DNA from 2 places in the Paracidovorax wautersii genome. Region 1 is predicted to be linked to the other one. Evidence: riboswitches for the same ligand, from Rfam matches in the RefSeq annotation. Region 1 holds a riboswitch; the other holds the start of a gene.
The links. Region 1 has a riboswitch for glycine ahead of QE399_RS08440 (D-amino acid dehydrogenase). Riboswitches for the same ligand answer to the same signal wherever they lie in the genome.
Positions count from the first base shown of each region.

Region 1 (14,860 bases):
GGCGACATCCCGGCCATCAGCGACGGCGCGCGGCGCCTGGCGACGGGTCTGGCCGGCCTGTTCTACTGCGAAGATGTGGAGCACCACTTCGACGTGCTGCAGGCCTATGCCGAGCCCGAGCTGCTGGGCGACGAATGGACGCCGGCCGATACGGCGCAACGCGTCCTGCCCGCGTGACAGCCCCCTGATTTTTCTGGATTGCACTCTGCCATGACCACGACCACCCCACACGACACCATCGACCAGATCGCCGGCCTTGCGCCGGGCAGCGCCGCGCACACCGTGCGCCACCAGCGCGACAAGGTCGCCCTCGCCACCCAGGGCTGTGAAGACGCACTGTTCGACCCCGGTCTGCCCGGCGGCCTGACACAGGCCGAGCGCCTGGCCGTGGCGCACGACATCACCCGTGTGAGCGGCCTGCCCGCGCTGGCGGCCCACTACCGCGGGGCGCTGCAGCCCTTGAACCCGGCACCGGCGCTGCAGGCGCTGGTGGACACGCCCGATGCCGCCATCGCCGATGCGCGCCTGCAAGCCATCGTGCACTTCGTGCGCACGCTGGCCACGCACCCCGCCGAGAGCGACCAAGCCGCGCTGCAGGCGCTGCCCGCCGCAGGCCTGTCGGTGCCCGACACCGTGCTGCTGGCACAGCTGATCGGTTTCGTCACCTACCAGTTGCGCGTGGTGGCCGGCGTGGCGGCCCTGGCGCAGCTGGGCGACGCCGATGCGGCGCCCCCCGCGCCCTTGCAGACCGCCGACGCCCCGCCCTTCATCCACCCCGCCAACCTGCCCGCCCCCGGCGAGCCGTTGCGCGTGAACGGCTACACCAGCGAGACGCTGGACTGGAAGGCCTGGCTGCCCGTGCTCGACCCGGCCGCCGCCACCGACGAGCAGAACGCCGTGCTCGACCTGAGCCACCCCAAGGCCCGCACCTCGGACTTCTACCTGCTGCTGGCACACCAGCCGCGTGTGCTGTCCGAACGGTCGCAGGCGTTCAACGCCATCATGTATGCCCCGGGCGGCCTCTCCCGCGCCGAACGCGAGGTGGCCAGCACCGTGGTCTCGCGCGTGAACGGCTGCGTGTACTGCGCCTCCGTGCACGCCCAGCGCTTCGAGCAGCTGGCCAAGCGCAACGATGTGATGGCGCAGATCTTCACCGAGCCCGACGGCGCCGGCACCAACGCCCGCGAACGCGCCATCGTGCAGGCCAGCGCTGCCCTGACCCGCACGCCGGGCGCATTCGGCGCGCAGCACCTGCAGCCGCTGCGCGATGCGGGCCTTTCCGATCTGGAAATTCTGGATGCCCTGCACGCCGCCGCCCTCTTCGCCTGGGCCAACCGCCTGATGCTGAACCTGGGCGAAGCGGTCTTCCCGCAGGCCGGCTGAACCCGCGGCCGCGCCGGGCGCTATGCGCGGCGCGGTTTCGCTGCTACGATCCGCCCCGCAGGAGAGTGAACGGCCCGGCCCCGCTGGCGTTCCACCGAAGGCGCAAACTCCCATACACGCTCAGGTCCCGTACTGCACCACCATCAAAGCCGTCTGGAGAGCCGCCACGCATGCCGTGGCGCACCGAAGGAGCAAGTGCTGCACCCCATTGGCGCAGCGTGAATCTCTCAGGTACCAAGGACAGGGGGAGCGGCAGCCGGGCCACGCGCCTGCTGCACGCTATCGATCCATAGCTGCCTGCACGCGCACGCCCGGCGCTTCACCCTCGAAAGGTTTGAAGATGCGCGTGATCGTCCTCGGCGCCGGCTTGCTCGGCACCACCTCCGCTTACTTCCTCCAGCAACTCGGCCACGAAGTGACCGTGATCGACCGCCAGGCCACGCCCGGCGCAGAGACCAGCTTCGCCAACGGCGGGCAGATCTCGGTGAGCCACGCCGAGCCCTGGGCCAACCCGAGCGCCCCGCTCAAGGTGCTGCAGTGGCTGGGCCGCGAAGATGCGCCGCTGCTCTTTCGCCTGCGTGCCGACATGCGCCAGTGGCTCTGGGGCCTGCAGTTCCTGCGCGAATGCACGCCGGCGCGCACACGCCACAACATCGAGCAGATCGTGCGCCTGGGCACCTACAGCCGCGACACGCTGCAGCAGCTGCGCCGCGATACCGGCATTCAGTACGACCAGCGCATGCAGGGCATCCTGCACTTCTATACGAGCCCCAAGGAGTTCGACGGCGCCCTCGCGCCGGCCGAGCAGATGCGCCAGCTCGGCTGCGAGCGCCGTGTGGTGAGCGCCGACGAGGCCGTGCGCATCGAACCGGCCCTGGCATCCATCCGCTCGCAGCTGGCGGGCGCCACCTACACCGAAGCCGACGAATCCGGCGACGCCAACGCCTTCACGCGCGCACTGGCTCAGCGGGCCGAGGCCGCCGGCGTGCAGTTCCGCATGGGCTGCCACATCACCGCGCTGCGCTCCGCAGGCGGTGCCATCGACCACGTGGAGATCACCGATGCGCAGGGCCGCTTCGAACGCGTGCGCGGCGATGCCTACGTGCTGGCCATGGGCTCGTTCAGCCCGCTGCTGGCCGAGCCCCTGGGCCTGCGCCTGCCCATCTATCCGGCCAAGGGCTACTCGGTCACGCTGCCCGTGCGCGACGCCTCCGCCGCCTACGAGGTCAGCCTGACGGACGACGAGTACAAGCTGGTCTTCTCGCGCTACACGCGCCCGGCGCAAGGCGATCAGCCGGCGCGCGACGTGATGCGCATTGCCGGCACCGCCGAACTCAACGGCTATGGCCGCGACCTGAACCCCGTGCGCTGCGAGGCCATCGTGAAGCGCGTGGAGCAGCTGTTTCCCGGCGCGGGCGATACGGCGCAGGCGCAGTTCTGGACGGGCCTGCGCCCGGCCACGCCAAGCAACGTCCCGCTCATCGGCCGCACGAAGCTGCCCAACCTGTTCCTCAACACGGGTCACGGCACGCTGGGCTGGACGCACGCCTGCGGCTCGGGCAAGTCGATCGCGCGCATCGTGAGCGGGCTGGCGCCGGAGCTGGACTTCGCCTTCGCCGGACTTCCGCGCGCGGTGGCGCCGGTGCTGCAGCCAGCGGGGTGAGCGACCTGTCGCAGCGATCCGGACGGCATGCGGACAGCGGTGTCGGGGCCCCTATCCGCTACCAATAACGGAGCACCTTGCGCTTTCCACATAAGCGATCTCATGCAAAAGAGCATTGAATCGCCGATGGACAAAGCGCCAAGCGCTATCAAAATGAAGTGCGCCGGGTTCAGGCCGTGGTCTCGTCGCCCACGAAGACGGTGAGCACGCCCGTGTAGCCGTAGAGCCGGTGGTGCGCGATCTCGCCGGCGGCGAAGAAGCCCACCAGCGGCACGTCGCCCAGGGCGTGGCGCACGATCTGCAGCTCCGCGCTGGGGCCGCCGAAGTGGGGGCCGCCCCGGCCGGAGCAGCTGACGTAGACCGCGCCCCGGATGCGCTGCTCTGGCAGCGCCGCGCCGCCCGAGAGCACCTGCGCCAGCACACTGCGTTCGCTGCCATCGCCGGGCGCGGTGGGCGCCAGGCCGTGCTCCAGTTCGTCGGGCTCCAGCTCTTCGCGGATCTCTGCGCAGATGCGCATCAGGTCGGCCCGCGCGGCCGCCACGTTGCGTTGGCAGAAGGCGAGCCGCATGCCCGTCTCCACCCGCTCGGTCAGCGCGACGCCGCGGCGCGTGGCGTCCAGCCCCACGATGTGGCGCACGCGCACATCGGTGCCGAAGTGGCCGGCGCGCCCCGCGGGCTGTGTGCCGGCATCGACCAGGCCGGCCATGGTGGCGCGCACGCGCTGCAGGGCGGGCTGCGGGTTGGCGTCGAGCGAGACCTGCAGCGTGTCGAGCAGTACGTCCAGCGCCGGTTCGTGGTCCAGCTCCAGCACCACGTTGTCCTGCGCGGCGGTGATGGTGGCCAGCGCCCCCACCGGCTGGCAGCCCTGGGTGACGCGCGACAGCAGCCGCACGCCGGGCCCGAAGGCCACGCCCGAGAGGCCGCCGTCGAACACGCCACCGGCCGCGCCCTGCCCGGCGATGTTGCCGTTGCCACCCACCGCGAACTGCGCACTCTGGCGCCGGCTCGCCGCCAGGCCGCCGAACAGGTAGCCGCTGGCGGTGCGCTCGGCCATCTCGTCGATCAGCTCCGCCAACTCAGGCGTATCGCCATCGGCATGCACCAGCGCCGTGTGCGGCACGAAGCCCGCCGCCGTGCTGCGCGCCAGCGGCGCCACGCCGGAAAACACCCGGTACTGGTCGGGCGACAGGTCGAGCAGCATCAGCGACAGCGCGGGCTCGTCGAAATACTCCGCATTGTTGGCAGCCACGCCGACGCCGACCGTGCCGCTCCAGTCCGTCACCTCGGGCAGCTCGGCGGCCAGAAAGTCGAGCAGCGCCTGCGCCTCGTCCGCGTAGTGGTCGGTGATGTAGAGCAACCCGAGCGTGGGCGCGGCGGCGTACTGCGGCAGTGCCATCTGGGCGCGCAGCTGGGCCAGCACCAGCGCGGCAGCCATGCGCCACTGCGGGTGGGTCGCGTGGCCGTGGGGAAAGAGTTTCATGGTCGTGGCATCCGGGTCTCGTGGGCGGTGCGGCGTGGAACGGCAGGAGCGGGATGCGCAGGGAGCGGCGACGCACAGCCCCTGCGCGCGCCCTCAGCCGCCGGCGGGGCGGCTGCGGCGGGCAGGTGCCTTGCGCGCAGCAGCAGCGGGCGCGGGGGGCGGGGTGCCGGCCTTGCGGGCGCGGGGCGCGGCCGGCGCCGCAGCGGCCGTACGCCGGCTGGCGGTGCCCTGGTTGGGCGCCTTGCGCGCGGGTTTCTTCTTGCTGGGGGCGGCGGCCGGCTTCGATCCAGCGGCTCCTGCGGCCTGCGCGGCGCGGCGGGTGGCGTCCTGCATGTCCTGCATGTCCTGCATGCCTTGAGCGCCCTGGGCGGCAAACTGCGAGGCCATGCCGGTCGCAGTCTTGAGGGCCTGCGCGGCCATGTCGCGCGTGGCGTCGAGCGCCGACGGGTGGGCCGTAGCGTCCTTGAGGGCGCTGGCGGCGATCTGCTGGAACTGCGTGCCCAGCGCGGTCCACCACTGCAGGGGATCGACGACGCCGGGGGTGGCGCGGCCTTCCGCGTCAGCGTCGACGTCCTCCGGCGGAATGCGGTCGGCGTCTTCATCGGTGCCATCGCCGTGGCCCTGCGCAGGCTGCGCTGGCCGAGGATCTGTGGGTGCCGCCGCGGGCGGAGGGGCAAACGCCTCCGCACCTTTGCCTGCGAAAGCTCCCGCCAGGTCGCCCATGGCCACGTTCATGCCTTTGAGCGTGGCCAGCGTCATCTTCTGCACTTCCAGCGCCTGGATGGTCGCCGCAAGCGCGCGGCTGTTCTGCTCCAGCCAGAACTGCACGGCCTTGAGTTCCTCGATGCGTTTTTCCAGCTCCTCCACGCTGACCGTGGGCGCCACCCAATGGGACATCGAGGGCATGCCGGCGGCGGAGCCCTTGGCAAGGTTCTGCAGGAAGTCGAATCCGGGGACGAAGCGCCCGAAACCGAAGGGAGAGGTGTCGCTCATGGCTGCTCCTGGCAAGGTGGACAACGGGTCCGCACAGCTTAACGCCAAGCGCTGCGCGAAAGGCCCGCGCGCCCGTCGGAGAAGGTGGCGTCCTGGCGTCAGCGCTCAGAACCGGGGCGGGCGCTTCTCGCGCAGCGCCGCCACGCCTTCGCGCGCCTCGTCGCCCGCAAAGCCCATGAACTCCAGCGCCAGCGAGGCATCGAAAGTGGGCCCGGCCTGGCGCAGCCAGTTGTTGAGCGCGTACTTGGTCCAGCGGATGGCCGTCTGCGCGCCGGCCGCCAGCCGGTCGGCCACCGCGTAGGCGCGGGGCAGCAGCTCTTCGTCCGGCACGGCTAGCGACACCAGGCCGATGCGCTCGGCCTCTTCGCCGCTGAGCGGCTCGCACAGCAACAGGTGGTACTTGGCCTTGGCCATGCCGCACAGCAGCGGCCACACAATAGCGGCATGGTCGCCCGCCGCCACGCCCAGGCGCGTGTGGCCGTCGACGATCTTGGCGCTGCGCGCAGCGATGGAGATGTCCGCCAGCAAGCCGGCGACGAGGCCCGCGCCCACCGCAGGCCCGTGCATGGCCGAGACGATGGGCTTGTCGCAGTTGATCAGCTGGTAGACCAGCTCGCGCGCCTCTTTCCAGATGCGCCGGCGCACGGCGTCGTCCTGCGTCATGTCCTGCACCATCGCCAGGTCGCCACCGCCCGAGAAGCCCGCGCCGTCGCCGCGCAGCACAGCGCAGCGCACGCTGTCGTCGTCGGCCACGTCGCGCCAGATGGCCGCCAGCTCGCGGTGGCCGTCGTGCCCGGCGGTCGGCAGCTTGCCGTTGAGGGCCTTCATCTGGATATCGAGCACATGGCCCTGCGCGCCGCGCCGGGTGATGTGCAAGGTGGTGTAGCGGCCGTAGTCCGGCGCTGGCGGCGGTGTCTGCATGTGCAAGGTCTCCGTGGAAGGATGCGGGGCCGCGCGTGCCGGCCGTGCTGCGCGTCAGCAGCAACCGCGGCGGGCGCCTGCGCTGCGGACCATTCTGAAGCGCATGGCGCGCCGGCGCATCCGGCCCTGCCCGGGTGTTGTGCGAAGAGCGCTGCGCAGGCCCTGCGGACGCGTGCGCCAGCGCGCCAACCGCCCGAATGGGCTGTTTCCACGGGGTTTTCTGCAACCATTTGCGCCTGCCCCATGTACTGGCAAAGACAAACACACCTAGAATCCGCCGACCAGCACCGCTGGCGTGTTCCACATTCCTAAAGAGATACCAACACCATGGCAACTGCAAAGAAAACCGCTGCACCCGCAAAGAAGGCCGCATCCGTCAAGGCTGCACCCGTAGCCAAGAAGGCCGCCGCTCCGGCCGCCAAGAAGGCCGCTCCTGCAAAGAAGGCCGCTGCTCCCGCAGCCAAGAAGGCGGCCGCCCCCGCTGCCAAGGCCGCACCCGCAGCCCTGAAGCCCCTGAAGGACACCTTCAACAAGACCACCCTGGTCGCCCACCTGGCCCAACAAGCCTCCGTGGAACCCAAGGTGGCCAAGGCAGTGCTGGCCGCACTGGAGTCGGCCATCCTGGCCTCGGTGCACAAGAAGGGCTCTGGCGAATTCACGCTGCCTGGCCTGCTGAAGATCGGCCTGCAGCAGATCCCCGCCAAGAAGAAGCGCTTCGGCAAGGACCCGTTCACGGGCGAAGAGCGCTGGTTCCCCGCCAAGCCCGCATCGGTCAAGATCAAGACCCGCGCGCTGAAGAAGCTGAAGGACGCCACGGTCTGATGGGTTGCGGCCTGCAAGGCCGCCGCGCACACCGCGAAGAAAAAAGCCGGCCTTGCGCCGGCTTTTTTCATGCGGCCACGGGCATCAGCCCGCGGCGGGCTGCAGGTACAGCGCGGCCAGGCGCCGCAGCTCGGCCGGGCCCACGCGCAGCCGCTCGGCGAGGTAGCGCTGCATGCCGCCATGGTCGTGGTCGACGGCGTGCAGTGCCGCCTCCAGAAATTCCTCCTGCACGCGCCACAGCACGTTCAGCACCTCTTCCGGGGTATGGCCCGCCAACCCGGCGGGGCGCAGGTACAGGGTATTGGTGAGCAGGTAGTCCTGCATGACGACATCGCGCGGGACCCCCAGCGCGGACAGGATGAGGGCCGCCGCGAAACCGGTGCGGTCCTTGCCGGCCGTGCAATGGAACACCAGCGGAGCGTCGTCGGCGAGCAGGTGCGCGAACAGCGTGGCGAACTGCTCGGTGTTGTCGTTGACGAAGGCGCGGTACGTGTCCTGCATGAGCTCCACGGCAATCGCTGCGCTGATCTGCTGGCCGGCCAGGGCCATGTCCTTGGCCCGTTGCACAACGGTGGGCTCGATGGACAGCGCGTGGTAGGCCACATCGGGCAAGGTGTACGCGAGTGCGGTGCGCTCGGCAGCGCCGCGGAAATCGAAGGCCCGCGAGAGCTGCAGGCTCGCAAGCAGCGCGGTGTCTTGCGGCGTGAGCGCAGCCAGATGGTCGGAACGGAAGATACGGCGCCAACGCACCGGCCGGCCATCGAGCCCCACATAGCCTCCGAGGTCGCGGAAATTGCTGGCTCCGGACAGCTTGAGCGAACGGGTGAATGCATCCATGCGGGCACTGTAGCCCAAGCGCATGGCAGGGCGAAGTCACCTGCGCAACCGCATTTGCGCCATCGCCCTACAGGGCCTGCGCCTGGGTTCCAATACGGTCTTCCCAACCCATTTTCCAAGGTACACACGCAGATGCAGGCACGACCGCAGCACCCATGGCAGTTCTTCCGCGCAGGAGGCGTGGACCAGGTCATCATCCGCACGGGCGCCGACATCGCGCACCTGCCGGAGCTGGACCAGAAACTGTGGGTGGCGCTGGCCTGCCCTACGCGCGGCATCGAGTTCGACACCCGCACGCTGGACCTCATCGACACCGACCACGACGGACGCATCCGCCCCCCCGAACTGCTGGCGGCCTGCGCATGGGCCTGCAGCATGGTGCGCGATCCGGAAGAACTGGCGCAGCCGTCCGATGTGCTCATGCTCGACGCGCTGGCCGATACCGATGAGGGCCGCGCGCTTGCCGCGCAGGCGCGCCGCATCCTGGAACTGGCCGGGCGAACCGACGCCACGTCCATCGACTTGGCCACCGTGTCGCAGCGCAGCGAGGTGCTGAGCGAGATGCGCTTCAACGGCGATGGCGTGGTGAGCCCCGAGACGGCGGCCGACGACGCGCTGGCCCGCCAGACCATCCGCTGGATCATGCAGCTGCAGGGCGAAGCCAAGGCCGTAGACGATCAGCCCGCCGGCGTGGACCGCGAGCGTGCGGAAGCCTTCTTTGCCCAGGTGCGCAAGCTGCGCCAGTGGAGCGACGGTGCGCGCAGCGCCACCGCCCATCTGCCGCTGGGCGAGGGCACGGTGGATGCGGCCCTGGCGCTCAACGCCGTGCGCAGCAAGATCGATGATTTCTTCGCGCGTGCCCGTCTGGCGGCCTACGACCTGCGGGCGGCGTCTGCGCTCAATCCGTCGAAAGAAGAATATGCCGCCATGGCCGAAGGCGACTTGGCGCTGTCGTCCAAGGCCATGGCGGCCCTGCCGGTCGCCCCTGTGTCGCCGATCGGCCCCACGACCAGCCTGCCGCTGCTGCGCGGCGTGAATCCCGCCTGGGCGAAGGCCCTGGCAACGTTCCAGCACAAGGCCGTGGCGCCGCTGCTGGGCGACAGCAAGGACACGTTGAACGAAGCGGAGTGGCAGCAGTTGCAGGAGGCCCTAGCGCCGGCACAGCAGTGGCTGGCGGACAAGCCCGCCACGCCGCTGGCGGCCATCGAGGGCGACAAGGCGTTCGCCGAAGTGCTGCACGGCGACGCCGAGCAGCGCGTGATGGCGCTCATCGACCAGGACGAGGCCGAGAAAACCCACAACGACCACACGCTGGCGCTGGAGCGGCTGCTGCGCTTCAAGCGTGACCTGCTACGGCTGCTGAACAACTTCGTGTCGTTCTCGGCGTTCTACCAGCGCGAAGGCGCGGTGTTCCAGGCCGGCACGCTCTACCTGGATGCCCGCAGCTGCGACCTCACCGTGCAGGTGGCCGACGCCGCCAAGCATGCCAAGCTGGCCGGGCTGGCCAAGACCTATCTTGCGTACTGCGACTGTGTGCGCACCGATCCGAAGAAGGGTGTGCAGAAGCAATCCATCGTTGCCGCCTTCACCGCGGGCGATGTCGACTTTCTGTTCATCGGCCGCAACGGCGTGTTCTACGACCGCAAGGGCCGGGATTGGGATGCGACCATCACCAAGCTGATCGAGAACCCCACCAGCATCGCGCAGGCCTTCTTCTCGCCGTACAAAAAGTTCCTGCGCATGATCGAAGAGCAGGTGGCCAAGCGCGCGGCGGCCAGTGACTCGCGCGTGGAGAAGTCCCTGGGCAGCACGGCCACCACCCTGGCCAACACGAACCTGAGCGCCCCGGCCGCGGCAGCCGCTCCGACCCCCGAGGCGCCGCGGCGCACGGACGTCGGCACCGTGGCCGCCATCGGCGTGGCGCTGGGCAGCATCAGCGCCGTGCTGGTCGGCGTGTTCGCCAAGTTCGTGGACATGGGGCCATGGATTCCGCTGGCGCTGTTGGGTATCGTGCTCGCCATCTCGGGCCCCAGCATGCTGATCGCGTGGCTCAAGCTGCGCCAGCGCAGCCTGGGCCCGATCCTGGACGCCAGCGGCTGGGCAATCAACGGGCGCATGCGGATCAACACCCGGCTGGGCAGTTCGCTCTCACAAACGGCGCACGTGCCGCCCAACGCACGCCGCATGCTGGACGACCCCTTTGCGGAGTCGCACGGCGGCGCGTGGGCGCTGGCCCTTGGCGCCGCGGCGCTGGCCGGCCTGGCCTACGCGGCTTGGCGGTTCAACCTGTTCTGAGCGACGGTCGCCTCAGGAGCGCGCCTTCCGGCTGCAGGCCGCCTGCACGATCTTGCGGGCGGCATCTCCGGGCATGTCTTTGAAAGCCACGGGGGCCTCGCCGGGGCGGAAAGACTCCTCGGCCGTCACCGGTCCGCCCCACATCGGTTGTAGGTAGTAACGGTTGGCCAGATACCAGCCGCGGCGGGCGGTGCAATCGATCACTGCCGTACCGAAGTAGGAGCGGTACCGATGCCCCTGGAAGCTGGTGCGCACGTCCTTGCGGGAAACACGCAACGACACCACCTGCTGCCCGCTCATGTCGACGGCCGTGGGGTTGACCTCGACCAGATCGTCTTCGGGCTGGTTCGGATACCCGTGAACGGTGAACCACTCATCGCTCCAGGCCGCGCCGGCACACAGCAACGAAACGCAGGCAATGGCAACGTGGCGCAGCAAGGCATCGCTCCGTGGTGAACGCGTTGCATTCCAACGCCCGGCGATGATAGGCCACGAGGCCCACGCCATGCTGACACAACGAGGCTGGTGCGCGGCACCGTGGGCTTCCCCCCCGGTTTCCCCGACACATCAGATGACGTGATGTGTCGGGGAGGCAAAAATGCCAAGGGCGAGGCCCGGACCTGTCCTCAAGCGTGTTTCGGCGATCCCAAGACGCTCGCGTTTCCCCTCGAAGGTGTCGTCGAAGCGCCAGCCGTGTAGGCGAGTGCTCGTCTTTGCCGCGATAAGGTACAGCCCGCCTCGTTCAAACACCCGACTTCCGAGTGCGATGTTCTTGATGACTTGTTCGCTTGTGATCACTTCCAGTGCCCTTTCGGGCAGTAGCGCATGCGGTTCGATGCACCGCAGTAACAGCACCGATTCTTCCGGCTGATACCGTAGTAGCTGCTGCGAGACGACTGGTTTGGGCTGGAAGATTCTGAATCTTCCCAGACAACAAAAAAGCCCTACCGTGTTGTCACGTGAGGGCTTTTTTGTTGGATCTGCGAAGTCCTAGATTTCCGCAGAATTGGATGTGGTGGCCTGGGACGGAATCGAACCATCGACACGCGGATTTTCAATCCGCTGCTCTACCAACTGAGCTACCGGGCCTGAGCCTTGAATTATAGCCACGAAATCGACCGATCGGCCGACTTCGCGCTTTTATTTTGTGAGATCTGTCAGCCGCGCTTGTTGCGGCCCAGGTCCACGCCCAGTTGGCGCAGCTTGCGGTACAGGTGGGTGCGTTCCAGGCCCGTCTTCTCGGCCACACGGGTCATGGAGCCACCTTCGCGGGCAAGATGGAATTCGAAGTAGGCCTTTTCGAAGCCGTCCCGGGCTTCACGCAGGGGGCGGTCGAGATCGAACCCTTGGTGAGACAGCGGCCCGGGATCGATGGTCGCGGTCACGGGGGGAGGCACCGCGGGCAGCGCATGGGATGGGGCACCCTCGGCAGCGGGTGCGGCCGCCGCGGCAGGCGGCGGCGGAGCGAGGGCGGGAGCCTGCTGGCTGGCGGTGTTGCGGGCCAGGCCTTGCTCTACGGCCTTGAGCAGCTTCTGCAGGGTGATGGGCTTCTCGAGGAAGGAGAAGGCGCCGATGCGGGTGGCTTCGACGGCAGTGTCGATGGTGGCATGGCCGCTCATCATGATCACCGGCATCTTGAGCGTGCCCGCCATGGCCCACTCCTTGAGCAGCGACACGCCATCGGTGTCGGGCATCCAGATGTCCAGCAGCACCAGGTCGTAGCTGTTCGCGGCACGGGCGTTGCGCGCCTGGGTGGCGTTCTCGGCGAGATCCACGCTGTGGCCTTCGTCGTTCAGAATTTCCGACAACAGATCCCGGATACCCAGTTCGTCGTCGACCACCAAAATATTTGCCATGTGCTGGAGAGCGCCTTTGCTGCTGCGAGCGATGTTGTTAACTTGCCACCGTATGTTGTGGGGCGAATGATAACGACACTTGCGCGCCGCGGACCACCCCATCGTCTACCCGGTTGACCAGATCGATGCGAGCCCCATGCTCGTCAGCGATCTTTTTCACGACCGCCAGCCCCAGCCCGGTGCCGCGGGGTTTGGTCGTGACGTAGGGCTCGAAGGCCCTTTGCAAGATGTGCGCCGGAAAGCCCGGCCCCGCGTCTGCCACCGTGAGGCGCACCCGTCCTGACGAGGCGCTCCACCTTGTAACGATGCGCACGGGCGGCGGCGGCACCCCCGCCTGTTCCGCGGCCTGTTCGGTCGCGTCCTGCGCATTCTGGAGCAGGTTGTGGACCACCTGCCGCAGTTGCTGGGCGTCTGCGGCGATGGGTGGGCACTGCGGGTCCAGCTCCGCCTCGATCGCCACCTGGGCATTCTCGGCGCCGTACAGGTGCAGGATGTCGGTCACCAGCGCGTTCAGATCCAGGGCGTGCAGTTCGGCGGCGGGCAGGCGCGCGTAATCGCGGAACTCGTTGACCAACCGTTTCATCGCATCCACTTGGTCGACGATCGTGCGCACGGACTTGGTCAAGATGGCCTGCTCGGGCTCCGGCAGCTTGCCGGACAGTTTCATCTCCAGCCGTTCCGCCGACAGCTGGATGGGCGTGAGCGGGTTCTTGATTTCGTGGGCCAGCCGGCGTGCCACCTCGCCCCAGGCCTGGGCGCGCTGGGCGGACACGATTTCCGAGATGTCGTCGAACACCAGCAGGCGTGTGGCATCGGGCAGTTCCGCACCCCGCGCTACCAGGCTGGTTCCGTTGGCGCCCATGCCGCCGCCCGGGGAATGCAGCTCGAACGGGTGCTGCCAGTGGTCCAAGCCATGATGGTCCCGGTCGCCGAGGAAGTTCTCGAAATGGGCCTGCACCGCCGTGGCGAAGTCGGCCAGCCCGGGCACGTCGGCCAGCGGCCGGCCTTCGTACGCCGCCATGGGCGCGCGCAGGATGCGTGTGGCTCCCGGGTTGCTGGAGCGGACCACGCCATGCGCGTCCAGCACGATGACACCGGCGGTGAGGTTGTCCAGGATGGTCTGTAGATTGGCCCGGGCGGAATCCACCGCTCCCATGCTCTGCTCCACGGCAGCGCGGGCGTCGGCCAATTGCTGGGTCATGACCGCGAAGGAGCGCGTCAATCCACCCAGTTCATCGCGGCTCTGCAACACGGCCTTGGGCCGCAGGTCGCCGGAGGCCACCTCTCGCACGCCTTCGGCCAGCATCAACAGAGGCCGTGCCAGCTGGTTGCCGAGCAACACCGCAAGCAGCAATGCGCCGAACACCGCCAAAAACAGGCTGAGCGTGAGCGTGCCGATGTACATGCGCTGCAATCCGCCGCGCGCCAGCGCCCTCTCCTGGTACTCGCGGTTGGCCTCCTGCACGGCGATGGCGTTGGCGACCAGCGCGGACGGCAGGGGCAGCGTGGCCTGTAGGTAACGGGGCTCCACCAGCACGCCGACCCCCGGGCTCAGCACGGTGACCAGCGTCTTCACGCGCGCGTTCTCGGCGGCCGCCGGATCGGTGATGTCGTCCAGCCCTTCGATCTGGAAGGTGGTGCGCTGCTGGCGGGCGTTGCGGAACTGCTGCTGCCCTGGGCGCTCGGGACTCAGGCTGAAGCGCGACTGCCCTGCGCTGGCGATGAATTGGCCCGATGCGCTCCACAGCACCACATCGGTGGCGCCGAGCTCGTCACGCACCCGCTCCAGCACGAGGCCGGCGGCGGCATCCGGCACCTGGGCCAGCTGCGAGCTGGCGGACCGCGTCTTGCTGGCCATGTCAGCAGCCATGGTGTCCAGGGTGACCCGCGCCAGGCTGACGCCTGCAGAGAGTGCGCCCTCGACGCGGACATCGAACCAGCTTTCGATCGAGCGGGACACGAACTGGTAGGACACCACGTAGATCAGCAGCCCCGGCACGACGCCCACCACGGCGAAGATGCCGGCCAGCTTGATGAGTAGCCGGCTGCCGAAGCGTCCGCGGCGCAGGCGCATCACCAAGCGCAACGCCACCCAGACCAGCACGGCCAGCAGCAGCACGGCCACAAAGATGTTGACGCCCAGCAGCCAGGCATAGTTGCGCTCGTACATGGCGCGGTTGTTGGTGGCCAGCGTCAGCAGGAACATCAGCACCAGGCCGATGGCGCACATGACGGCGATGCTGATGCCGACCGCCCGGCGGATACCGCGCGACTGGTTTGCAGCGCGCACGGAGGAGGCGTCTGGCGGCAGCTCGGCCATCATTCAGGGTCCGCGAAGCGGACCGTGGCGGTGCGCGACATGAGCAGGGTCCAGCCCGAGCGCCCCATGGCCCCGATCTGGAAGGGGCGCGGCAGCTGCGACATGTCCAGCCGGAACTGGAAGTTGACGACATAGTCTGCGCCCCGATCCAGGGCGCTGGCGTCGGCGATCTTCCAGCGCGAAATGCGCTCCATGGCGGCCAGCGCATCGGCCAGGTCTTCGAAGTTCTGTCCCAGGGAGACGCCCAGGCCGCTGGCGGCAAAGGGGCCGGACGACAGGTTCAGCCGCCA
Region 1 is NZ_JAVIZX010000001.1:1,840,854-1,855,713, reverse strand. Features, by position in the region: gene QE399_RS08450 (SidA/IucD/PvdA family monooxygenase) at 1-177, shown strand, start outside; gene QE399_RS08445 (CMD domain-containing protein) at 211-1,383, shown strand; glycine riboswitch at 1,441-1,519, shown strand; glycine riboswitch at 1,527-1,637, shown strand; gene QE399_RS08440 (D-amino acid dehydrogenase) at 1,724-3,046, shown strand; gene QE399_RS08435 (FIST signal transduction protein) at 3,216-4,526, opposite strand; gene QE399_RS08430 (PhaM family polyhydroxyalkanoate granule multifunctional regulatory protein) at 4,620-5,519, opposite strand; gene QE399_RS08425 (enoyl-CoA hydratase/isomerase family protein) at 5,625-6,440, opposite strand; gene QE399_RS08420 (HU family DNA-binding protein) at 6,768-7,262, shown strand; gene QE399_RS08415 (tyrosine-protein phosphatase) at 7,347-8,099, opposite strand; gene QE399_RS08410 (hypothetical protein) at 8,232-10,394, shown strand; gene QE399_RS08405 (surface-adhesin E family protein) at 10,407-10,832, opposite strand; tRNA gene QE399_RS08400 (tRNA-Phe) at 11,408-11,483, opposite strand; gene QE399_RS08395 (response regulator) at 11,552-12,250, opposite strand; gene QE399_RS08390 (sensor histidine kinase) at 12,288-14,570, opposite strand; gene QE399_RS08385 (DUF4390 domain-containing protein) at 14,570-14,860, opposite strand, start outside.

Region 2 (14,860 bases), 1.5 Mb from region 1:
AGCATCCTGATGATGATCGCGCTGTATTCGATCAACCTGCGCATCATGGGCGGCCCCAACGTGCCGCTGATCAACGACCCGACCCTGTTCACGCTGCTGCAGCCCGAGGGGCTGGAGGACTACATCGCCCGCCCCGCCCTGCTGCTGGTGATCGTCATCGCCGCCAAGCTGGCCATGGACTGGTTCTTCGCCACCGAGCGGGGCCTGGCGATCCGCGCCACTGGCTCCAACGCGCGCATGGCGCGCGCCCAGGGCGTGAACACCGGCGCCATGGTGCTGCTGGGCATGGCCGTGTCGAACGCGCTGGTCGCGCTGGCCGGCGCCCTGTTCGCGCAGACGCAGGGCGGCTCCGACATCTCCATGGGCATCGGCACCATCGTCATCGGCCTGGCCGCCGTGATCGTGGGCGAGAGCATCCTGCCCTCGCGCAAGCTGATCCTGGCCACCCTGGCCGTGATCATCGGCGCCATCGTGTACCGCTTCTTCATCGCGCTGGCGCTGAACAGCGACTTCATCGGCCTGAAGGCGCAGGATCTGAACCTGGTGACGGCCGTGCTGGTGACCGTGGCGCTCGTGATTCCGCAGATCAAGCGCAAGCTGGCCTCGAAGCAGCGTTGAAAGGGACCGCACCATGCTGAGCGCACAAGACCTGCACATCACCTTCAACCCCGGCACGCCCATCGAGACGCGCGCGCTGCGCGGCATGTCGCTGGACATTCCGGCCGGGCAGTTCGTCACCGTCATCGGCTCCAACGGGGCCGGCAAATCCACCTTCCTGAACGCCATCTCGGGCGACCTGTCGGTGGACACGGGCCGCATCGCCATCGACGGGCAGGACGTCACCCGCCAGCCCGTCTGGGCGCGCGCCCAGCGCGTGGCGCGCGTGTTCCAGGACCCGATGGCCGGCACCTGCGAGGACCTGACCATCGAGGAGAACATGGCCCTGGCCCAGCAGCGGGGCACGCTGCGCGGCCCTGCGCGGCGCCGTGAAGAGCGCGCAGCGCGAGACCTTCCGCGCGCGCCTGGCCACGCTGGGACTGGGCCTGGAGAACCGGCTGAGCGACCGCATCGGCCTGCTCTCGGGCGGCCAGCGCCAGGCCGTGAGCCTGCTGATGGCAGCGCTGCAGCCCTCGCGCATCCTGCTGCTGGACGAGCACACCGCCGCGCTCGACCCGCGCACGGCGGACTTCGTGCTGCAGCTCACCGCCCGCATCGTGGCCGAGAACCAGCTCACCACCATGATGGTCACGCACAGCATGCGCCAGGCGCTGGACGTGGGCCAGCGCACCGTCATGCTGCACCAGGGCCAGGTGGTGCTGGATGTGGCCGGCGACGAGCGCAGCCGCCTGGGCGTGCCCGACCTGCTGCAGATGTTCGAGAAGGTGCGCGGCGAGCAGCTGGCGGACGACGCGCTGCTGCTGGGCTGAGGAGGTCCACCGGTCGCGGGGCAGAGGGCCTGCCCCGCGCACCGGCAAGGCGTGGCCCATGCGAAGGCGCGCAGCCCTGGCTGAGGAATCGGGGTCAAAAAGGCCTCTAGCGCTTATGCATCAAGCGCAATCAGCTATATAAACAATAGCAAACGCCCTATAGCATTTTGACCGCACGCCCGATGAAGACGATCGGCCCCGTCGGCCGGTCGATGGGCGAACCGGCCTCGGGCTCCAGCGTCAGCTCAAAGAGCTGGTTGGCCTCCAGCGGCGGCAGGCGGTCGATCGGTACGGTGATGGCGGCGCCCGGCTGCACCAGGCCCAGCGACTTCGGCCCGGTCCACTGGTCCGCCTTGGTCCAGAACTGCAGCGACTTGCCTTGCGGCACGGCGGTTTCGCGCAGGGGCACCAGGTTCAGGTCGCGCGACGAGGCGCCCGCCTGTACTACCCAGCCGGGCTGGGTGTCTCCCGGGGCTACCAGCACCACCATGTACTGCGGCGCGGCGGGAGGGGCGCCCACGCGCGTGACCAGCACCGCCGCCAGCACGGCGGCTGCGGCAAAGCCGCCGCCGGCCAGACCGCGCCACAGCCGCACGCTGTTCCACCAGGCCGTGAGGCCGCTGTCCGCCGTAGCCGCCGCCACGGCCTGCTGGGCACGGCCCCAGCCCAGGCTGTCCTCGATGCGGCCCCACAGGGAAGGCGAAGGCTCGACGGGCGGCACGAGTGCCGTGAGCGGGTGCAGGCGCTCTTCCCAGCCCTGGACGGCATCGCGCAGCGCGGCGTCGTGGGGCAGGCGGTCTTCGACGGCGCGGCGCTGCGCGATGGGCAGCGTGCCCAACACGTAGCCGCTGGCCAGCGCGTCGATGTCGTCGGGTGTTGGTGAATCAGAGAACGTCGTCATGCCATGCACTCCCGCAGCGCCCGCAGGCCCCGCTGGATCCATGCCTTCACGGTGCCCAGCGGCGTGTGCGTCCGTTCCGCAATTTCGCCGTGCGAGCATCCCTCCACATAGGCCAGCAGGATGCAGTCGCGCCGCGCGGGCTCCAGCCGGCCCAGGCAGGCGTCGAGCTTGCCCAGGTCGGCGCCCAGTTCATAGGGGTCGATCCGGCTGCGGTAGCTGTGCAGCGCCGCCTGATCGTCGATGGCCTCCAGGGCCTCGTCATCGATGCGCACGTCGCGCGCGTTGCCGCGCGCCACGTTGAGCGCCGCGTGGCGTACCACGCTGTAGATCCATCCGCGCGCCGCGCCGCGCCCGGCGTCGAAGCTGCCGGCCCGCTGCCAGATGCTGATGAAGGCGTCGTGCAGCACGTCCTCGGCCTGGGCCCGCTCGCGCACGATGCGCAAGGCCACGCCCAGCAGATACCGGCCCGCATGGCGGTAGATGCGCTGCAGCGCCTGGGCGTCACCGCGGGCACAGGCGGCCAGGGCTGCGTCGTAGTCGAAGGTGTCGGCTGCGTTCAAGGAAAGTGCCCACGGTGGGAAGGATGCGGCATCGTAGTGCATGCGCCGGGCACGGCGCCGCCATGCCCCTGCGCCGCGCCCTCATCCGGCGCACCCTGCCCTTCCACCGCGGGCCCTTGCGCCGATCAGGCCGCCTTGTAGAAGATGTAGTCGGCCTGGTAGGGCACGGTGGTCTTCTGGCCCTTGTTCGCAGCCGTGCAGGCCATGTTCGCGGGTGCCACGCCACCGCTCAGGTTCACGCGCTGGATGTAGGTCACGCCGGTGAGCGCGCCGCTGCCCATGGCCGGGTTGGCCTTCACCAGCTGGTACGGCAGTGCGCCGGCGGTAGACGGGGCGACGGCCAGTTGCGTGGCGGTCAGCTTGGAGCCGTCGTTGGCTTCCCAGGTGGCGGGCGGGCCGTAGTACTTGCCGACCTGCTTGCCGCTGCGGTCCATCAGCTTGGCGTCGGGGCCGGCAAAGGTCCATTCGACCTGACCGGGCATGCCAGCCTTGTCCTTGCACTCGTAGGTGATGTCACCCTTGCCCACCGTCTCCCACGCCACCTTGTTGCCGGCCGGGACCTGGATGGACGCGGGCAGGCTGGCTTGCGAGAAAGGCGGGCTGTGCGCACCGGACGTGGACATCGAGCCGCAGGCGGCCAGCAAGGCGGCAGCGGACACGCCCGCGGCGACGGTGGCGATACGGGTCAGACGGATTGAGCGCATGAGGTTCTCCTGGTAGTTGAATGGAACAGTCCCGACAGGGTCTGCACCAGGCTCTACACACGAGACGCGCCTTTGGATGCAGCGCAGCGCAAAAATTCTGAAGATTTTTCCGATCAGTCCACGAACAGCGGCAGATCGGCCTTCTTCAGCGTGCGCAGCACGAAGCTGGAACGGCTGTGGCGGATGCCCTTGATCTTGTAGAGCTTCTCGCGCAGCAGCCGCTCGTAATCGCGCGTGTCCTTGACCACCACGCGCAGCAGGTAGTCGTAGTCGCCCGAGACCAGATGCGCTTCGATCACCTCCGGAATGCTGGCCAGCGTCTCCCCGAACTTCTCCAGCGTGTTGTCGGAGTGGCTGTCGAGCGTGACCTGCACCAGCACGGTGTCCGCCAGGTCCAGCGCCTGCGGGTTCAGCCGCACGGTGTAGCCCTGAATGACGCCGGACTCTTCCATCTTCTTGATGCGCCCCCAACAGGGCGACGGGCTCAGGCCCACGGCCTGACCGATCTCTTGCAGGCTGGCGCGGGAGTTGCCTTGCAGCACGGCAAGGATTTTTCGGTCGAGGCGGTCCATGGCGTTCATTATTCACGGCATCGGCGCAGCCGCAGAACGATTTACCGCACCCGAGGGATTACGGTGAACGGCAGCAGGGCCGCGCGCCGCCACCGTCCTTGGCCCCAGGCGTGCCATCGTCCGCCCAACCGCCGCTGCCTACGCCGGTATACTGCGCGCACTTGTCAGGAGAGAGTCCGCGCACCCTGTGCGGGCCGCCGAAGGCGCAGGGCCACCGCCCGAACGCTCAGGCAAAAGGACTGACAGGAACGCCCGCAGGGATGCGGGCGTTTCCCTGGCTGGAGAGAGGTCGGCGCACCGTCAACGAGACACGGGCGCCACCCACCGAAGGAGCAAACCCCGCACACGCGCCACCGGCGCCGGCTGCGCGGTGAATCTCTCAGGTAAAGCGGACAGCAGGGCACATGCCGCGGCGCATCTCCGGATGGGCCGCTTCCATGCCTGCCCTCGGAGATTCCGCCATGTCCTCGTCCGCTTCCGCCGCCCCGCTGCTCACCACGCCCCTGAACGCCCTGCACATCGCGCTGGGCGCCCGCATGGTGCCGTTCGCCGGCTATTCCATGCCCGTGCAGTACCCCAGCGGCCTGATGGCGGAGCACCACCACACACGCACCGCCGCCGGCCTGTTCGACGTCTCGCACATGGGCCAGCTCAAGCTGGTAGGCGCGGATGCCGCCGCCGCGTTCGAGACGCTGATCCCCGTGGACGTGATCGACCTGCCCGTGGGCAAGCAGCGCTACGGCCTGCTGCTGAACGACGAAGGCGGCATCATCGACGACCTGATGTTCTTCAACCAGGGCACGGTCGATGGCGAACCCACGCTGTTCGTGATCGTGAACGGCGCCTGCAAGGCGGGTGACATCGCTCACATCCAGGCCCGCATCGGCCAGCGCTGCCAGGTCGTGCCGCTGCCCGACCAGGCCCTGCTCGCGCTGCAGGGCCCGCAGGCCGCCACCGCGCTGGCGCGGCTGGCGCCCGGGGTGCAGCAGCTGGTCTTCATGACTGGTGGCGACTTCACCATCGCCGGCTGCGACTGCTTCGTGACGCGCAGCGGCTACACCGGCGAGGACGGTTTCGAGATCTCCGTGCCTGCCGCCCAGGCGGAGGCCCTGGCCCGCGCCCTGCTCGCCCAGCCCGAGGTGAAGCCCGTCGGCCTGGGCGCCCGCAATTCGCTGCGCCTGGAGGCCGGCCTGTGCCTGTACGGCAACGACATCGACACCACCACGACGCCGCCCGAGGCCGCGCTGAACTGGGCCATCCAGAAGGTGCGCCGCACCGGCGGCGCCCGCGCCGGCGGCTTCCCGGGTGCCGACAAGGTGCTGGCGCAGATCGACCAGCCCGCCCGCCTTACCCGCAAACGCGTGGGACTGGTGGCCCTGGAGCGCGTGCCCGTGCGTGAGCACACCGAGCTGCAGGATCTGCAGGGCCAGCGCATCGGCGAGGTGACCAGCGGCCTGCTCGGCCCCACGGTAGACCAGCCCATCGCCATGGCCTACGTGTCTGCAGACCACGCGGCCCCTGGCACGCGTGTGAACGCCATCGTGCGCGGCAAGCCCGTGCCGATGGAGGTGGCGCCCATGCCGTTCACCCCGCCGCGCTACCACCGCGGCTGATCGCGCCGCGCCGCACCGCCTCAGCCGTTGGAAGACCGTCCCCGCCCGGCTACAGTCGCAGCTGGCAACGGCAGTTCTCTTTTTTCCTCTGATTGACCTTTCATTTTCTGGAGCCCCCATGACCGCCAAGTTTTCCAAGGACCACGAGTGGATCGACATCGCTGACCACCAGGCCGCCACCGTGGGCATCACGCTGCATGCGCAGGACGCGCTGGGCGACGTGGTCTTCGTGGACCTGCCCGCCGTGGGCGCATCGTTCGCCCAGGGCGAAGTGGCCGGCGTGGTCGAGTCCGTGAAGGCCGCCGCCGATGTGTACATGCCCATCTCCGGCGAGATCGTCGAGGTCAACGAGGCCCTGCGCGCCGATCCCTCCCTGGCCAACAGCGATCCGCTGGGCGCCGGCTGGTTCTTCAAGGTCCGCGTGAGCGACCTGTCGCAGTTCGACGCGCTCATGGACGAACCGGCCTACGCCGAGTTCACCAAGAACGCCTGATCCGACGCGCCGGCGGCCTTGCCGGGCCGCGGCGCTTTTCCTTTTTGCCGCCCGTCCTGCTGCCGCCGCCGATGACCACCTCTGCCCCCTTCCCCTCGCTCGCCGCGCTTGAGAACGCCGCCGAGTTCCAGCCCCGCCACATCGGCATCGATGCGGCGGACGAAGCCCACATGCTGTCGGTGATCGGCGAGGCCTCGCGCCGCGCGCTGATCGACGGCATCGTGCCGCGCTCCATCGCGCGCAGCCAGCCCATGGATCTGCCGCCCGCCAGCACCGAGGCCGGCGCGCTGGCCGAGCTGAAGGCGATTGCGGCGAAGAACCAGGTGTTCAAGAGCTTCATCGGTCAGGGCTACTACGGCACGCACACGCCGGGCGTGATCCTGCGCAACATCCTGGAGAACCCCGCTTGGTACACGGCCTACACGCCCTACCAGGCCGAGATCAGCCAGGGCCGCATGGAGGCCCTGGTCAACTTCCAGACCATGGTGACGGACCTGACCGGCATGGACATCGCCAACGCGTCCATGCTCGACGAAGCCACCGCCGCCGCCGAGGCCATGACGCTGGCCCGCCGCTCGGTCAAGGCCAAGGGCCAGCGCTTCATCGTGGCGGGCGACGCCCACCCCCAAACCATCGAGGTGATCCGCACGCGCGCCGAGCCGCTGGGCATCGAGGTGGTGCTGGCCGACAGCGCCGAGCAGTGGAACACGCTGCTGGCGGGCGACGACTACTTCGCCGTGCTCGACCAGTACCCCTCCACCAGCGGCCGCCTGGGCGTGGACGACGGCGACACCGTCAGGGTGCATGCCAAGGGCGCCGCCTACATCGTGGCGGCGGACGTGCTGGCCCTGTGCCTGCTCAAGCCGCCCGGCGAATGGGACGGCGGCCCCGCCCAATCCGGCGGCGCCGACATCGTGGTGGGCACCACGCAGCGTTTCGGCATGCCCATGGGCGCGGGCGGCCCGCACGCGGCCTACATGGCCTGCCGCGATGCATTCAAGCGCTCCCTGCCCGGCCGCCTGGTGGGAGTGAGCGTGGACGTGCACGGCAAGCCCGCCTACCGGCTGGCGCTGCAGACGCGCGAACAGCACATCCGCCGCGAGAAGGCCACTTCCAACATCTGCACGGCGCAGGTGCTGCCGGCCGTCATCGCCAGCATGTACGCCGTCTACCACGGCCCCGAAGGCCTCACGCGCATCGCGCAGCGCGTGGCCAGCTACACCGCGATCCTGTCCAAGGGCCTGGCGCAACTGGGCTACACCGCCACGCACCACGACTCGGCCTTCGACACGCTGAGCCTCAAGAGCGGTGCGCGCACCGACGAGCTGCTGGCCCGTGCCGCCGCGCAGCGCGTGAACCTGCGCAAGGCCTGGGACGAATACCTGTGCATCTCGCTGGACGAGACCACCACCCGCGCCGACATCGCCCTGCTGTGGTCGATCTTCGCGGGCGAAGGCCAGGCGCTGCCGCGCGTGGAAGACTTCGAGGCCGGCATCGAGCCGCTGATCCCCGCCGCCTTGCGCCGCACCAGCGCCTTCCTCACGCACCCGGTGTTCAACACCCACCGCAGCGAAACCGCCATGCTGCGCTACATCCGCCAGCTGTCCGATAAAGATCTGGCGCTGGACCGAAGCATGATCCCGCTGGGCTCGTGCACCATGAAGCTCAACGCGACCAGCGAGATGATTCCGATCACTTGGCCCGAGTTCGCGCAGGTGCACCCCTTCGCTCCTGCCGACCAGCTGCAGGGCTATGCCGAGCTGGACGCGCAACTGCGCGCCTGGCTGTGCCAGGCCACGGGCTACGCCGGCATCAGCCTGCAGCCCAACGCCGGCAGCCAGGGCGAATATGCGGGCCTGCTGGCGATCCGCGCCTACCACCGCGCGCAGGGCCAGGGCCACCGCAACATCTGCCTGATCCCCAGCAGCGCCCACGGAACCAACCCCGCCAGCGCGCAGATGGTGGGCATGCAGGTGGTAGTGACGGCCTGTGACGCCAATGGCAACGTGGACATGGCCGACCTCAAGGCCAAGTGCGAACAGCACGCCGACAAACTGGCCTGCGTGATGATCACCTACCCCAGCACGCACGGCGTGTTCGAGACGCAGGTCAAGGAACTCTGCCAGCTGGTGCACCAGCACGGCGGCCGCGTGTACGTGGACGGCGCCAACATGAACGCGCTCGTCGGCGTTGCGGCCCCTGGCGAGTTCGGCGGCGACGTGAGCCATCTCAACCTGCACAAGACCTTCTGCATTCCCCACGGCGGCGGCGGCCCCGGCGTGGGCCCCGTCTGCGTGGTCGAAGACCTGGTGCCCTACCTGCCGGGCCATACCTCGGCCAGTGTGGCCGGTGGCGTGGGCGCCGTCAGCGCGGCGCCGCTGGGCAATGCCGCGGTGCTGCCCATCAGCTGGATGTACATCCGCATGATGGGCCCCGATGGCTTGCAGGCCGCGACGGAAACCGCCATCCTCAGCGCCAACTACATCAGCGCGCGCCTGAAGGACCACTACCCCACCCTGTACGCATCGGCCAACGGCCATGTGGCGCACGAGTGCATCCTGGATCTGCGGGGCCTGAAGGACACCAGCGGCGTGATGGCCGAGGACGTGGCCAAGCGCCTGATCGACTACGGCTTCCACGCGCCCACGCTGTCCTTCCCGGTGCCCAACACGCTGATGGTGGAGCCCACGGAGAGCGAGACGCTGTTCGAGATCGACCGCTTCATCGACGCGATGATCGCCATCCGCGAAGAGATCCGGCAGATCGAAAGCGGCGCCTGGCCGCGTGACGACAACCCGCTGAAGAACGCGCCGCACACGGCCGAAAGCCTGCTGGCCGCGGATTGGCCGCGCGGCTACAGCCGCGAAGCCGCCGCCTACCCCGTTGCAGCGCTGCGCCAAGCCAAGTACTGGTCGCCCGTGGGGCGCGTGGATAACGTGTATGGCGACCGGAACCTGTTCTGCAGCTGCCTGCCCGTGAGCGACTTCGCCTGACCGAGCCAAGGCCCTCATCGCTGGGCACTCTCTTCACAAAGGCCTGGCGACAGGCCTTTGTGCGTTTTGGAGTTGCGTACGCAAGCTCCAGGTTTCATGACGGCCGGCCGGGTGGGAGGCACCAGCCCCACTGCGGTCGGCATGCGGGTACTTCACCGCCAGCGCATGCAACAAACGGTATTCATTCGCGAGCTTACCGCGGGCGTTAGGCCTTTCATGCTCCGCTTTAAGCGGGCCGCCATTAACGCCAGCGCTTCGCCCTTCTCAAGGTTTCTGCTCTAGAGTTTTGGCGCTCTGCTGGATTTCGCCAGCATCCGTTTCGTCAGTTTCAAGCCTTGTTGACCGCTGGCTTCGGCAGCCAGAAGCCGCGCTTCGGGCTGCCTGCGCCTGTGCCAGCGGCTCCCACGGCCCCACGTCAAGCGCTAGACTGCTTCGGCATGAAAGCACCCATCTGCTTCCTCTGCAACAAGGACTTTGGCTCAGAGTATTTCCACTTCCGAACGGGAGGAAGCATGGTTCAGTTTGCGGACTTCGAACCGCTGCTCAAGGGCCGGGCCGGACATCCCCAAGGCCTGGAGTGGTTCTGCAACGAGCATGTGCAAGCAGCTCAAGCCCTGGCCGCTCATACAACCGGCGAAGCACTGTCCAAACTGCGTGGCAGATATGGTGTTTTTCCGCCTTATGAATCCAAGCCTTATCGTGACCCCGAACTTTGGGTTACTGATGTGGGGCCAAATGCCCCACAGGTCTTTGCCATTCTTCGCCGTGCTTCGCAAGCCTCCCCCGCAGAGGCCCAGGAGTTGTTGGCAAGCGGGGTTTTCAAAGTCGCACAAGGCTGGCCCCGTGCATTTCAAGGATGGCAAAGCGCCCTCGTAGAAGCAGTGGCAGAAGTGGAAATTCGCTTTCCGTGAACGCGCAATCTGTCCCCGCAGTCGAGACGGGCAGCTCACAAGCGACGCTTGTCGGTTCTCTGCGCCCCACGCGCTCGGGCCGCCCCTCACTTTCTCGTCAGGCGTCAAGGTGGACAACGAAGACTGGAATGGCACGTTCAGAATCCCCCCTTCCTCCGCCCGAACAGGCCCCCAACCGGCCCCCTTACGCCAAACATGAGGCCTTATGCGGACACTCCTAGAACCCGTTGGCTCCGAACTCGAGTGGCATAGGGGCTCGGACATCGCCGAAATCCACAGCACGAATTCCGGCTTGCGTATTGTTGTAGCCGCCCCGGAAGGCGTCGACCGCTATCTTGAGATCCACTTCGTCTTCGCCCGGGCATTCCAGGTGATGGATGAGGGGGACATGCTGGGGTATTGGCAAACGCCTCTCACCACGGGTCATGCTCTTTACAAGGTCACTTCTGGCGGCTGGCGGGAACGCGCTGCGGGGCAGTTCCTGCACGTGACCGCGTCGCTCGACGCCATGCAAGAGTGGCTCGTGGTCTCAGAGTGCCTGTGTGTTTCCGTTATTTCAGCGTATGCGCCGCATGTCCGCGAATTCGGGGACGCGGCCTGACCGATCATTCAAGCCGGCGCTGCTTCGTGGCTCGGCTTGGCTCTGGTGGTAGTACACAGGAAATTTGCGGCCACTGCCGAACAGGCTGCAGCGTGCGGCGCCCATTTGTCGAAACGTTACGCCCTGCGCCAGGGGCACGTCAGCGTGCTCCAGTGGGACAGGAGGCTCCAACCAGAAGATCGGCTGGTAGTGGCGCCGCGCTGCCTCTTGCGGCGGAGGGCCCCGAGCCCGCTGAACGCTTAAGCACCTCCACAGCGAGGATGGGCCACGCTGCAGGCAGCCCCATCGGAATGACACGCCGCGCGAGGGATGGGTTCAGCGCAGCTCCGTCTCTCTGAAACCCACACTGGGAAGCGACAAGCGCGGGCTGACAAAAGATCAGCTCCCACCACACCCCGGCATGGCCGCGCGGGTAGCCACGGTGGTGGCGCTGTCATCCCGCCCCCCAGCGTTGCGGGTGTAGGTACAGCCATAACGCGCATCGGCCAGGGTGGCAGGCGTCTTCACGTCGTCGCCGGCCGGTTTGACGCCTTTCTCGACCCAGTCGGCCAGGGCCTTGAACGCTTCGGACTGCTCGGCCACGGTGAAGTCACAGTGGCTCGGCGCGCGCACGGCGCGCTGCACCAGCCACTGGCCGCTGCCGTTGGCCTCGGCGCGGTCGCGGTAGACCTGTTCCATGTGGAAGGGCACGTACATGTCGCCCAGCGTGTGCAGCGTCACCACGGGGATGCGGAACTGGCCGTTGACCTGCGGCACCCAACGCAGTCCGTCGCTGCGCAGGCGGTTGGCATCCGGCGCGGGCACCCACTTGGCGATGGTGGCGTTGAAGTTGGCCACCTCGGCGTCGCTGGCATTGAAGCGGTAGACGGTGGCGGTGGTGTCGATGCCCTGCTTGTTCAGGATGCCGTTGATGGTGCCGTCGCGCCCGAAGGTGCCCCACACGGTGTTCTGCAGCGGCGCGTTGGCAAAGCCCTGGTCGAAGATCGGCCGCGGCCCGCCGGTCAGGTTCATCACGATGTCCTTGAGCTTCTGCCCTTGCGGCGTGACCGACGAGAACGATGTCTGGTTGCCGAACAAGGCATTGCGCACCTGCGGGGCGATCGTGGCCCAGTCGGTCGTAGGTGCGCTGGCGGCGGGCAGGCCGGCGAGCTTTTGCGCGGCCAGTTGGTAAGCGCCGAAGTAGTTGTACAGCGACAGGTCTCCCAGCACGGCGCACATGGGCAAAGCGCCCTGGTAGGTGCGCTTGTGGATGGCGGTGCGCTGCGCCTCGTCCTCGATGGCGGCGGCGGTGATGTGGCCGCCCATGGACACACCCGTCAGGTAGGTGCGGGTGGGCTCGGGCAGCGCGCGGCCGTTGGCGGCGGCGATGCCGACGAACGCGTTGGCCAGTGCGTTGGTGTCTTCCACGCCCACGCGCACGTCGTAGAAATTCTTGGTGTAGCTGGACGCGGCCCAGGCGTAGCCGTTCTCGATCAAGTACCGCCGGAAGGCCGGGTTGGACACCGTCAGCGCGTTGCCTTCGCCGGCATAGCCGTGGGCGTACATGACCAACATGCCGTTCCAGTTCTTCGGCACCTCGATGCGGTAGCCCGCACCGGCGTTGATACCCGTCCAGCGGTCGGTCTCGACCGTGGCGCCGTCCATGGCGGCGAACGGCAGGCTGGCGGTCGCCACGGCAAAGCTGTTGCGGCTGTCCTGCGCGCGCGTTTCCTCCGGCCCAGTTCCGCCCGAGCCGCCACCACCCCCACAAGCGCCGAGCAGCATCGCGCTCACCGCGCAGACGGCGGCCGTACGGGGGAAGAAGGGAGAACGGGTGGGCTGCATGGGAGGCCTTTGGATCAGTTGAAAGAACGGCTGCGAGCGGCCAGTCTAGGGACGACCGCTACGGCCTCTGCGCGGGCTTTCCCGAGCGCTTTGTCGCCAGGGCGACGGCGACGGCAGTGGCCGCAGCGGCTGGGCAGCCACGGTGCCGGGCTGCTGGATCGCCCCGGGTTCTGCAGCGCCTCCACCTTCGTAGATCGGAGCCCCGCGGACGGCGCCGGAAGCGCGGGAGCGCGCCAGAGGCATGACGCTGCCTCCTAGTGAAGAGAATCCGTCGCGGTAGGTCGCACTCCTGACCGTGGCCGGCATGACCGGCTGCATGCGACAGCCAACGCAGCCCACCGGTGTCAGGCAGCATGAACAAGACGCGGGCATACGCGCAGCAAGACCGCCCAGGACGCCTCGCGCGATGGCTGCAGCGAACGGCTTTTCCGCCCGCCCCCGCGTTGGCGTTCAGGTGCAATCACCGCCGGGCCGTCGATTTCTCTACCATTGGCCCCTTGCCTCATTTCTGGAGCTTTCCTCAATGCGCCCCCTCATCGCCGCCCTGGCCTTCGCCACCCTCGCCCCGCTCGCCATCGCCCAGACTCCTGCGGCAGCCCCCGTCACCACGGCCTCCGGCCTGATCTACCAGTCGCTCAAGGAAGGCACCGGTGAGTCCCCCAAGGCGACCGACACGGTCAAGGTGCACTACCGCGGCACTTTCCCAGACGGCAAGGAGTTCGACAGTTCCTACAAGCGCGGCGAGCCGACCGAGTTTCCGCTCAACGGCGTGATCCGCTGCTGGACGGAGGGCGTGCAGCGCATGAAGCCCGGTGGCAAGGCCAAGCTGATCTGCCCGCCCGGCATCGCCTATGGCAGCCGGGGCGCCGGCGGTGTGATTCCGCCCAACGCCACGCTGCATTTCGAGATCGAGCTGCTGTCGGTCTCGCGCTGAGCGCGTGCCGGCACCCATGCGCTACTTAAAAGATAGCTGCTTGCGCTTGATTTGCCTGATATTCAAGGTCAAATGGGATTGAATTGCTGATTGAACCAGCGCATTTAGCTTCTCTTTTAATAGCATCGTTGTGCCCTGCATCAGCGTCCACGGCGCCGCGCCCGGCGCTGCCGGGGCGCACCACGGCACCTTCGGCCAAGTACCCCAGCCCGTGCGCCAGCGCGCCCCGCAGACCGCCCGCGTACACTGGCGGACGGTCGCGGGCACCCTGGCCTGCGCAGCGCCACCATGACCCTTCCCGACCTGTCTTTCCTCCTGCGCAGCCCGAACGATGACGCGGCTGCCGGCACCGGCGCGGGCGGGCCGCCGTCGGAGAAGCCGCCCACCGTGGTCGAGCGCCGGCAGGCCCCGCGCAAGAACGAGGCGGTCGAGGCGCTGATCGCCGAGCTGCGCGCCTCGCAGGCCGAGCTGGAGACGCAGAACAAGGTGCTGCGCTACAGCCAGGCCGCGGCCGAGAGCGCGTCCGAACGGTTCGAGACGCTGTTCGCCAGCGTGCCGCTGGCGCTGATGGTGCTCGACGAGCACGACATGGTCGTGCAGGCGAACTCCATGGCCCACCGCTCCTTTCAACCGACCGAGGCCGACCGGGCGCTGACCTCGCTGATGCCCTTCGTGGCCGCCGACCACGTGCCCCGCGTGCGCGCCGCTTTCGCCAACGCGCTGGCCGAGGGCCAGGCCGAGGCCACCGAGGTGGTCTTTCGCATCGGCACCTATGGGCGCATCACCGGCGACCTGCACATCGCCCGCATCGAGACGCCGCAGGACGGTGCCCCGCCCCTGCTGCAGTTCCTCTGCGCCGTGATCGACCAGGGTCCGCTGCTGGCCGAGCGCCGTGCGCTGCAGCAGAGCGCCCATGCGCTCAAGGAGCGCAATGGCCAGTTGCACGCCAGCGAGCGGCGGCTGGAGGCCGTCATCAATTCCGCCCTGGACGCCATCATCTGCGTGGACCAGGACCGCCGCATCACCGTATTCAACCCCACCGCTGCCGCCCTCTTCCTGTGCACGCGCGAAGACGCCATCGGCAGCCCGCTGGAGCGCTTCCTGCCGGACGCCGAGCAGGCCTTCGCGCTCGCGCAGCTGACTACGCAGGCCGTGCTGGGCGAGATCACCGCCCGCACCGCCACGGGCCGTGAACTGGCCGTAGAGGTGAGCCTGTCGTTCGAGCGCCATGCCGAGGGCGAGACCACCACCGTCTTCGCCCGCGACCTCACCGGCCGCAAGAAGGCCGAGCAGCACCGCAATGAGCTGGAGGCGCAGCTGCGCGAGT
Region 2 is NZ_JAVIZX010000001.1:3,362,594-3,377,453, reverse strand. Features, by position in the region: gene QE399_RS15300 (ABC transporter permease) at 1-618, shown strand, start outside; partial or broken gene QE399_RS15295 (ABC transporter ATP-binding protein) at 632-1,427, shown strand; gene QE399_RS15290 (anti-sigma factor) at 1,585-2,328, opposite strand; gene QE399_RS15285 (sigma-70 family RNA polymerase sigma factor) at 2,325-2,930, opposite strand; gene QE399_RS15280 (DUF3455 domain-containing protein) at 3,014-3,592, opposite strand; gene QE399_RS15275 (Lrp/AsnC family transcriptional regulator) at 3,706-4,164, opposite strand; glycine riboswitch at 4,320-4,416, shown strand; glycine riboswitch at 4,433-4,570, shown strand; gene gcvT (glycine cleavage system aminomethyltransferase GcvT) at 4,626-5,777, shown strand; gene gcvH (glycine cleavage system protein GcvH) at 5,896-6,270, shown strand; gene gcvP (aminomethyl-transferring glycine dehydrogenase) at 6,342-9,263, shown strand; gene QE399_RS15255 (hypothetical protein) at 9,701-10,174, shown strand; gene QE399_RS15250 (hypothetical protein) at 10,380-10,775, shown strand; gene QE399_RS15245 (alpha/beta hydrolase) at 11,154-12,539, opposite strand; gene QE399_RS15240 (FKBP-type peptidyl-prolyl cis-trans isomerase) at 13,123-13,533, shown strand; gene QE399_RS15235 (PAS domain-containing hybrid sensor histidine kinase/response regulator) at 13,822-14,860, shown strand, end outside.
Region 2: another riboswitch for glycine. It lies ahead of gcvT (glycine cleavage system aminomethyltransferase GcvT); the one in region 1 lies ahead of QE399_RS08440 (D-amino acid dehydrogenase).